DNA from 3 places in the Colwellia sp. BRX8-5 genome. Region 3 is predicted to be linked to each of the others. Evidence: predicted binding sites of a transcription regulator. Region 3 holds the regulator's gene; each other region holds the start of a gene.
The links. Region 3 encodes FNR, which switches genes on or off when oxygen is low (the NO sensors DNR and NnrR bind a similar motif). Its sites were predicted from a motif close to TTGATCTAGATCAA; they were not measured.
Positions count from the first base shown of each region.

Region 1: a site for FNR is predicted at 1,683-1,696, ahead of yegQ (tRNA 5-hydroxyuridine modification protein YegQ). Genes of this name have one in related genera too.
Region 2: a site for FNR is predicted at 1,837-1,850, ahead of H4J62_RS20375 (DUF3149 domain-containing protein). Genes of this name have one in related genera too.

Region 1 covers NZ_JACGVR010000013.1:90,878-94,168, reverse strand. The annotation lists gene tolC (outer membrane channel protein TolC) at 1-557, shown strand, start outside; gene H4J62_RS10830 (HDOD domain-containing protein) at 664-1,506, opposite strand; gene yegQ (tRNA 5-hydroxyuridine modification protein YegQ) at 1,778-3,178, shown strand; gene H4J62_RS10820 (YfhL family 4Fe-4S dicluster ferredoxin) at 3,186-3,291, shown strand, end outside.
Region 2 covers NZ_JACGVR010000007.1:95,839-99,129, reverse strand. The annotation lists gene H4J62_RS07245 (ATP-binding cassette domain-containing protein) at 1-993, shown strand, start outside; gene H4J62_RS07240 (tetratricopeptide repeat protein) at 1,061-1,783, shown strand; gene H4J62_RS20375 (DUF3149 domain-containing protein) at 1,940-2,068, shown strand; gene H4J62_RS07235 (heavy metal translocating P-type ATPase) at 2,511-3,291, shown strand, end outside.
Region 3 covers NZ_JACGVR010000005.1:184,545-187,835, forward strand. The annotation lists gene ttcA (tRNA 2-thiocytidine(32) synthetase TtcA) at 1-348, opposite strand, end outside; gene uspE (universal stress protein UspE) at 459-1,385, opposite strand; gene fnr (fumarate/nitrate reduction transcriptional regulator Fnr) at 1,535-2,254, opposite strand; gene H4J62_RS05675 (sulfite exporter TauE/SafE family protein) at 2,293-2,970, opposite strand; gene ccoS (cbb3-type cytochrome oxidase assembly protein CcoS) at 2,976-3,188, opposite strand; gene H4J62_RS05685 (heavy metal translocating P-type ATPase) at 3,218-3,291, opposite strand, start outside.

The DNA.
Region 1 (3,291 bases), on a different contig from region 3:
CTAAAGAAAATATTAATATCGCAAGATCTGGTCATTATCCAACATTAAGTTTATCGGGCAGTTATGGTGCTAGAGATCAAGATAACGAAGTAAACAATGCCACTTTTGAAAACCCTGCTTTAGATAGTCAGTCTATCGGCATAACGTTAAACGTACCTATTTATTCTGGTGGCGCTACGTCAAGTGCTGTTCGCGAAGCACAGAGCAACTATGTTGCTGCCAGCCAAGATTTAGAGTTAACTTATCGTAATGTTGTTCGTAATACACGTAATGCTTACAACACCGTTATTGCTGCTGTTTCGGCAATCAAAGCCCTTGAGCAATCTGTTGTTAGTGCTGATAGTGCATTAAAAGCAACGGAAGCTGGTTTTGAAGTAGGAACTCGTACTATTGTTGATGTGTTAGATAGCACGCGTAATTTATATAACGCAAAACGTAACTTATCATCAACGCGCTATAATTATGTACAATCAATTTTATCGTTAAAACGTGCGGCAGGTACAATCAGTGAGCAAGACTTAATCAACATCAATCAAGGGTTAAGTGCCGCTAAGTAAGCTTATTAAACTTCCTTTGTGAAGTATTAATTGTAGGTTTAAAAGTTATAGATATAAAAAAACCCTGATATTTCAGGGTTTTTTATTGTCTACAACTTTATTGTTATTAACTAAACATAGTTTTTACATCAGTAACCATCTGTTGAAATTCTTCACTTTTCATAAAGTCCACGTCAGGTAAAATACCTTTATTCACATAGCTTTTTAATAACACTTCACAGGTTGATACATTCTTGAAAATACCGTTGTGAATAGCACCTGCACGAATGAAGTCCAAATAATGAGTTTCAGAAGGTAATACCGTTAAATCACTCCAACTGGTTACTAAAGTGACAAATTCATCTGAGAATCCCCACGCTTTAGTCACTTCTCCACCAATATCCGCAGCTAACTTAGCAATAGCTTGCTGTAAAAAAGTCGGGTTAGCGAAAACATCAGGATGATTTTCAGCTTCAGTTAAAATGGGTAAAACACCTATATTATGAACCAGTGCCGCCAATGTTAAGGTGTCTAACGTTAATGATGTGTGTTTATGGTCTTGGATATAAAAAGTCATTAAACTGATGGCAACTGCGGCTACATCGACGGTTTTTTTCCATGACTTTTTCAAATACATTGAAACTATTTCATTTTTTGAAACAAATACTTGCTCTAACGCCATCGCTGTTGCGATACTTTTGATTTGGCGCAAACCAATGCGAGTTACAGCCTGGTTGACTGTTTCAACTTTAACAGAACGTCCTAAAATAACGCTATTCGCTACTTTCAACATACCCAAAGATAAAGCAGGGTCATGACCGATAATATCACTCATTTGTTTTAAGTTAATGTTTGGGTCATCCGCCGCTTGGCGCACTTTCAGTGCTACTTCTGGCAAGGTTGGAAGTACAAGCGCATCTTGTTTAATTTTTTCTACTAAAATTGTATAAAGGGCATTTTCAGTTCCCATAGTCTCACCTTAATTATTATTATCATTTGTCAATTATCAATTGTATTACATTAAAAAGTAGCACAGTTTTTTGCTTATATTATTATTTTAGGTCAAATATTAGTAAATTTTTCAATACTGTATCTTTATTAGACAAATGCTCAAATATTTAAAATTCTAGTTTTTAATCACTTAATATGATTTTCATCAAAGAACCGCCTGATAAGCTGTTTACCTATGACAAACGATGTTTTTATAATACCGCTAATATAAATCATCTATGTTGTTCATTATGCTAAAACCTGAATTATTATCGCCTGCTGGAACCTTAAAAAATATGCGTTATGCTTTTGCTTACGGAGCTGATGCTGTGTACGCAGGGCAACCCCGTTACTCTTTACGGGTGAGAAATAATGAATTCAATTTAGAGAATCTTAAAATTGGTATTAATGAAGCTCATTCCCTAGGTAAAAAGTTTTACTTAGTCAATAATATTGCTGCACATAACAGTAAATTAACAACGTTTATTAAAGATATTACGCCCGTTATAGCAATGCAGCCCGATGCCCTGATCATGTCTGATCCCGGCCTTATCATGATGGTACGGGAAAAATTCCCTGATATGCCAATTCATCTATCTGTGCAAGCTAATGCGGTTAATTGGGCAACCGTAAAGTTTTGGTATCAACAAGGTGTTGAGCGCGTTATTTTATCACGTGAATTATCGCTTGATGAAATTGAAGAGATTCGTTTTCGATGCCCTGAAATGGAATTAGAAGTTTTTGTTCATGGTGCTTTATGCATGGCATATTCTGGTCGTTGCTTGTTGTCTGGTTACATTAATAAACGCGACCCAAATCAAGGAACATGTACAAATGCTTGTCGTTGGAAATATGATAGCCACCAAGCAAAAGAAAACGAAACCGGTGATATAATAGCGGTACAGCCAGACATTAAAGTAAAACCAGAACTATTTATCCCTGATTCAGCTAAAATCATTATTCCAGAGCAACAACCAATTGAGGATATTATTTTATTGCAAGAGCAAGGTCGACCCGGTGAATATATGCCAGCATTTGAAGATGAGCACGGTACTTATATAATGAATTCAAAGGATTTACGTGCCGTTGAACATGTAGAACGTTTAATAAAAATAGGCGTGCATTCATTAAAAATTGAAGGTCGAACTAAATCATTTTATTACTGTGCTCGAACAGCACAAATTTATGGCCAAGCTATTTCTGATGCTTTAAGTAATAAACCTTTTAATCAAAATTTAAATACCGATTTAGAACATCTTGCTCACCGAGGTTATACCCAAGGTTTCTTAAAACGTCACCGCCATAGTGACACACAAAATTCTGATTACGGTTATTCAAAAAGTGATACTCAGCAATTTGTTGGTGAAATATTAGGCCGCAACGAAATAACAGGTTTAGTAGAAATAGAAGTAAAAAATAAATTTCTAGTCGGTGACCGTTTAGAGTTAATGACACCGCTAGGTAATACATCTTTTGTTTTATCTCATATGGAGAACGCCAAAGGTGAAGTTATTATTGACGCAAAAGGGTCCGGTCATAAAGTATCAATTTCGTTAGTAACTGAGCACGATTTAACTTTTGGTATTATTATGCGCTACCTTAATGAAGGTGGCACAACACGCCAACCGTTTACACAAAATCAAGTAGCGTAATAGGGCCATGGCACTGATTATAGAAGATGCATGTATTAACTGTGATATGTGTGATCTAGAATGTCCTAATGAGGCCATTGCATTGGGTAGCATGATTTATGAAATTGACGTGG
Region 2 (3,291 bases), on a different contig from region 3:
GAAACATTGCCTTATCCGTTATTAGCGTTAAAAGAGACAACCTGTGGCTATAATCCAGAAACCATTATTTTACGTGATGTCGGTCTCACACTGGTACCCGGTAGTAGAATCGGTCTTTTAGGACGAAACGGTGCGGGTAAGTCGACATTAATAAAGTCATTAGCCGGCGATATTGCCTTAATTAAAGGCGAGCGTTATTGCGCCCAAGACTTAACTGTTGGTTACTTCTCTCAACATCAGCTTGAACAATTACATATGCCAAGTAGTGCGATTGATCATATTGTTCGTGCTAAACCTGAGACTACAGAGCTACAAGCGCGCAATTTTTTAGGTAGCTTTGGTTTTACTGGCGACCAAGCACTCTCTCCGGTAAGTACCATGTCAGGTGGAGAAAAAGCACGTCTGGTATTGGCGTTAATTGTTAATGAAAAGCCACAATTACTTCTCCTCGATGAGCCCACTAACCATCTTGATTTAGAAATGCGTCAAGCACTTGTCTTTGCTTTACAAGACTTTGAAGGGGCTATTATTTTGATTGCCCATGATCGCTTTTTATTAGAGTCGTGTGTTGATGAGTTTTTCTTAGTTGCCAATGGTCAAGTTAGCGAGTTCTCTGGTGATATTGATGACTATCAACAATGGCTTAATGAAGACAAAAAACAAACACTGAAAAATACTAAACCCGCAAAGTCTCTTGAGGTTGTTGATAAAAAACAATTACGCAAAGACCAAGCTGAATTACGTAAAAAAGCATCCCCACTGCGTAAACAAGCCGATAAATACGAGAAGAAAGTGCAACTGCTGCAAACTGAATTAGCTGAAGTTGAAGGAGTATTAGCCGAAAGTGAGATATATCAAAGTGAACATAAAGCACGCTTAGCCGTACTCATTAAGCAACAAGCTAAGCTCAAAGCAGATGTTGAAGAAAATGAAATGTATTGGCTCGAATTAGAAGAACAAATTGAAGAAATTATGTTGCAAGCTTCACTGTAAAAATTAATCATTAAATTATATTACTTGCTACACTTAATAATCATACGATTAAAATAATGAGAACGTTATGAAAAAAACAATATTCGCCCTTTTTTGTCTATCTATAGTAAGTAGTGTTTCGAGCTTTGCTTATCAAGGTGATCTTGACCAAGGCATTTATGAATTAAACCGTGGTGCTTTTAAAGCGGCTATAAATGAATTTGAACCCTTAGTTGCTCAGGAGTATTCTCCTGCGCAGTATCAAATGGCGCTTATTTATTTAAATGGTTACGGCGTTACAAAAGATCCCAAAAAAGCGTTGGAATTAATGTCCTTAGCCGCTTCACAAAATCACCCCGACGCACTATTTAGTTTGTCACTGATGTATTCTGACGGAGTCATCGTTAAAAAAGATTTAAAAACCGCTTTTGCACTGATGGAAAGAGCAGCGATAAGAGACTCCGTTGCCGCACAATTTAATCTTGGTGTTATGTATTTCAATGGCACGGGTACATATAAAGACTATCCAAAAGCCGCACGTTGGTATGAAACTGCGGCAAAGCAAAACTACGCCCTAGCCCAGTTTAATTTAGCACTGATGTATTTTGAAGGATTGGGTGTTGAGAAAAGTGTAGAGATGTCTTTTATATGGAATATTATTTCCGCAAGTAATGGTTATCAAAATGCAGGAAAAAGTCGCGATATGGACTCCTTAAAACTCAGCAATGTAGAAATAGCTCAAGCAAGGGAAAAGGCTGACCGACTTTATCAACAAATTATCGAACAAGAAGCATTAAAAGCTAAACAATAAAACCTTAGCTCTAAAAAATAAGACAATAATCTAAGGGATAAATTTAAGGTTCATTGATCTATATCACAACCATAAAGTAACCCACGATTTAAAATGGCTATAACATTACGTTATAGCCATTTTTGTTATAACTCAATTATTTTTATGGAGTCTATTATGAACTTTTTCGATATGATTATTAATGATCCCGTTGTACTTTATTCTTTTGGCGGATTAGCAATTCTTTTAGGTATTGGTGCTTTTTATGTTTATTATTTTCTTAAAAACATCAATGAAAATAATTAGGTAAAAACCTGTAGAAGTTGATTAAAGTTGCAACCTTCTAAATTAAGGTGGAAACCGTTAAATAAAGTCAGCAACTGCAATTATTACGTTTAAGCACCGAAAATATCTTTCAAAAAATTTAATTAAACGTTGAAGTAGTTAATTTCTACAATATAACCCTAAGGGCAATAGCTGCCAAAGAGGAGTCTTTAGCAACCTAAAATTTTGCAGGCGTATATTTTACTGTTTGATACGAATATAGACATTAAAGATTTAACCTCAGGTATCGCTGATCTAAAAAAGCAGTCATTAAGATTATTGTACTCCTCCTTAAAATACGGTGTTCACCGTTAAATTATAAATTGTTACTTATAACACTTTTTATACTAAAACAGTTGACCCTACTACCGTGGTAAGCTTTAACCTCAACTTAGTTCTACAATTCAATTAAGATGAGAAGCTTATGAATATAACTACACAATTTATAATTGACGGTATGACCTGTGCTTCATGTGTCGGTCGTGTTGAAAAGGCCTTACACAAAGTGGTTGGCGTGACAGATGTTACCGTTAACCTAGCTACAGATACGGCTACTATTCAAGGCACTGCCAGTCATAGTGAATTAATTACCGCTGTTATTGAGGCTGGTTATCAAGTGCCCGTAAAGGTAAAGCAATTTGGTATTGGAAAGATGAGTTGCTCCTCTTGTGTGACGCGGGTCGAACAGGCATTGTTAAAAGTAACCGGTGTGGTCGATGCATCGGTCAATTTAGCCACCGAGCACGTACAAGTAAAAACTTTATCCTTTGTAACGGATGAACAACTAACCCAAGCCGTGACACAAGCCGGTTACCTTTTTATCCCGTTGAACAATGACAGCGTGATAGAAAAGCCCAGCCAACATCAGCCTTTTTATACTAAAGCATGTTGGCCCGTATTGGGAGCAGGCCTACTTACCTTGCCACTGGTGTTACCCATGTTAGGCATGTTGTTTTCCCAACAGTGGATGTTACCGCCAGTTTGGCAATGGCTATTAGCTACGCCAGTACAGTTCTATTTTGGCGCTCGCTTTTATCGTGCAGGCTGGGGAGCATTAAAAGCTGGCATGGGCAACATGGATCTTCTTGTCTCCATAGGTACCAGTGCAGCCTACGGACTATCTTTGTATTTGTGGTGGAGCTTTAATAGCGCTCATGGCATGCCGCACTTGTATTTTGAAAGTAGTAGCGCAGTAATAACCTTGG
Region 3 (3,291 bases):
AACAATAGAGTAGGTATCTTCTTGCGCAATTTTATATTCAACACCTAAAGCTTCTAAGTATTCGGGAAGGATATGCTCAGGAAAACCGGGTTGTTTTTGATCAAGATTAACGGCAACGATATCAAAATGAATGGGCGCTGATTCTTTTAACAACATTAAAATAGCCAGTAGGGCGTAACTGTCTTTGCCACCCGATAAGCACACCATTATTTTATCGCCATCTTCTATCATATTATATTGCGCGATAGCTTGGCCAACATGTCGTCTTAAGCGCTTCTCAAGTTTACTCAGCTGTATTTTTTGGCTGGGTGTTAAAGATGTTATTGGTGTCGCTGATTGAGCGCTCATAGTGTTTCCTAGAGATATTTGAAATAAAAAGTATGAATTTTACCGCGCGTAGTATAGCAAAAAGCCAAGGAAATCCTCGGCTTTTTAATGGATATTTACATATTTCAATATTAAGCTAATGGCGAGAGGTAACCATCAGGTTTTATCGCTAAGACATCACAGTTAAGGCGGTCAATGACATGCTCTGCAGTATTACCAATAAGTGCCGCTGAAATCCCCGTTCGACCAATAGTACCTAACACAACTAATTCAGCATCAACGTGCTTAGAAATACTTTGAATAACATCTTCAGGTAAACCTTCTTTAACATGGGTATTTTTAAGCGGAATATTAAAGCTATTAGCATGGTCTTTCATCGCACTTTTGTGATGATTAAACATAGTGTCGTTATATTCAGAGGCGTTAAACTCTGGAATTTCAATGGCAATATTTACTGGCGTACCTGGATAAGAATTCACCAAATGAACATTGGCTTTAATCAGTGAAGAAAACACTATTGATTCTTGGGTTAACTTATTATTAAGCGCTTTGTGCTCATCATCATCGCTACCGATATTGAGTGCGGTAAGTAAATTACCATTGCTTGGCCAGCTATGGTCTTTAACCAGTAATACTGGGCAGGGACATTTCCTTAATATATGCCAATCTGTTGGCGTAAAAATAACCGACTTTAGCTTGTCATGTTGATGGGTGCCTTTGATGACAATATCGAAGTTTTCAGCCAGTACTTTTTTTATGATCTTTTCAAATGGGCGATTATGCCAAATAATACAGGTATCTATGGTTATGTCTTGGTGATCAGTTTCTGAAATCTTTTCGTCTAACCATAGTTTACGATCATTAATAACCGATTGACGCATTGCTTCTCGCTCGTCGCCAGAAAGCATGGTGGTCATTTCATAAGATAAATCATAAATGGTTAAAAATGCAGTGATCTGTCCGCCACTATGTCGTGCTAATTCAATCGCACGTTTCAACGCTTTTTGATTTTCAGTGGTTGGATCAATAACGGCTAATATTTTTTTATACTTATCCATAATATTTACTCCCTAGTTATTAAATAATATTAATAATAGACCATAATTAATAGATATTATTTGCTTTAAATCATAATATTTCAATAAAAAAAATGCTTAACATCTTTAATGTTAAGCATTTATCTATAATTATTTAAAAAAGCGATAAACTACAGTGAAGCACACTCGTTAAGTTTATCCATATTAAGTATTGTGATGAGTTTTCCATCAACTGTGATTAATTCATTTTTTTGAAAACGATTTAATAATCTACTGATGGTTTCAACCGTTAAACCAATATAATTACCTATGTCACTTCGCGTCATCGTTAGGCGAAAATCTGTTAGTGACATACCCCGTGCATGATAGCGACTGGCTAAGGTTGAAATAAAAGTTGCTAAGCGTTGTTCAGCATTTTTGCGGTTAAGTAGCGTTAACATTTCTTGATCTGAGCGGATTTCGGAACTCATCATGCGAAGAATTTGTTTTTTCAACTTAGGCATCGTATTCGATAATGAATCTAAAGTATTGTAAGGTATCTCACAGACCATAGATGTTTCTAAGGCTTTTGCAAAACTAGGATGCTCTGACTCAGCAATAGCATCAAAACCTAATAAATCACCCGCTAAATGAAAACCGGTAATTTGTTCTTCACCTTGTTCATTAACCGTAAATGTTTTGAATGTTCCAGAGCGAATAGCGTATAAAGCTTGCATTTTGTCGCCATCTTGGAAAATTTGTTCGCCTTTATGAATAGGGCGTTTACGGTCAATAATGCTGTCTAGTGTATCGAGTTCTTTATCATTTAAAGAGAAAGGTAAACACAGCTCGCTGATACTACAGTTTTGACAATGAATATGTTGAGATGTAGAACATGGCTTTTTATACATATTAACCTAAATGAGTTATCCCTAATTTATCGATCATATTAAAACAATTGCTTATATGCAAACATTAAACTGTATATTCCGTATGAAATTATCATTAGCGCCATTATTTTCTTGAATTTCGTGTTTGTTACCAACGACTTTATACCAAAAGAGCCAAGTGAAAGACTTAACAAGGCTGGTAAAGTACCTAAACCAAAACTGGTCATAATTAGGGCGCCACTGAGAGCACTTCCACTGGCTAAGGACCAAGTTAATGTTGAGTAGACTAAACCACAAGGTAACCATCCCCAGACTGCTCCTAATGCTAGCGCTTGTTTAGCATTATTAATGGGAATAAACCTTTTACTTAACGGGGATAGATAGCGCCAAAGGAACTTACCCATTTTTTCAACTTTTGATAGCCACATTAACCATTGGCCTAAATACAAGCCTAATAAAATTAAAAATACCGCTGCAAATAACCGTAAAAAACCTAATGGAACGCCAATATTCTTTATTGCAATAGAACTACTAAATCCAACGATTGCCCCAATTAAGCTATAAGAAAAAATTCGGCCAACATTATATGCACCGACCAGCTTAAATTTATCGCTGCCTTTTTGTTGCGGTGATATAGCAGATGTTAACATCGTTGTTATACCACCGCACATACCGATACAATGTCCCGAACCTAACAAGCCGATGATGAATGCCGATAAATAATCTATACTCAACATGGCTGTTATTTACTACCCGTATCATTTTTAGCTGTATTTTCGCTATGGGTTTCAGTGGACTTTTTGGTGGTAGTGTTTTCATCTTCATCAAACAAGATACTCATACCTTGTTTCTCTAAATCATCAAATTGTTCAGTTTTTACTGCCCAAAAAAATAAATAAATGGCGATAGAGGTTAGGATTATCGCTATGGGGATCAAAATATAAATAATGCTCATGGTCTTTATGCTCTATTATAAGTTTGCGTTTACTTTTTTAATAAACGTAACGAGTTAGTGATAACCAATATCGAACTTGCAGACATACCTATAACCGCCATAT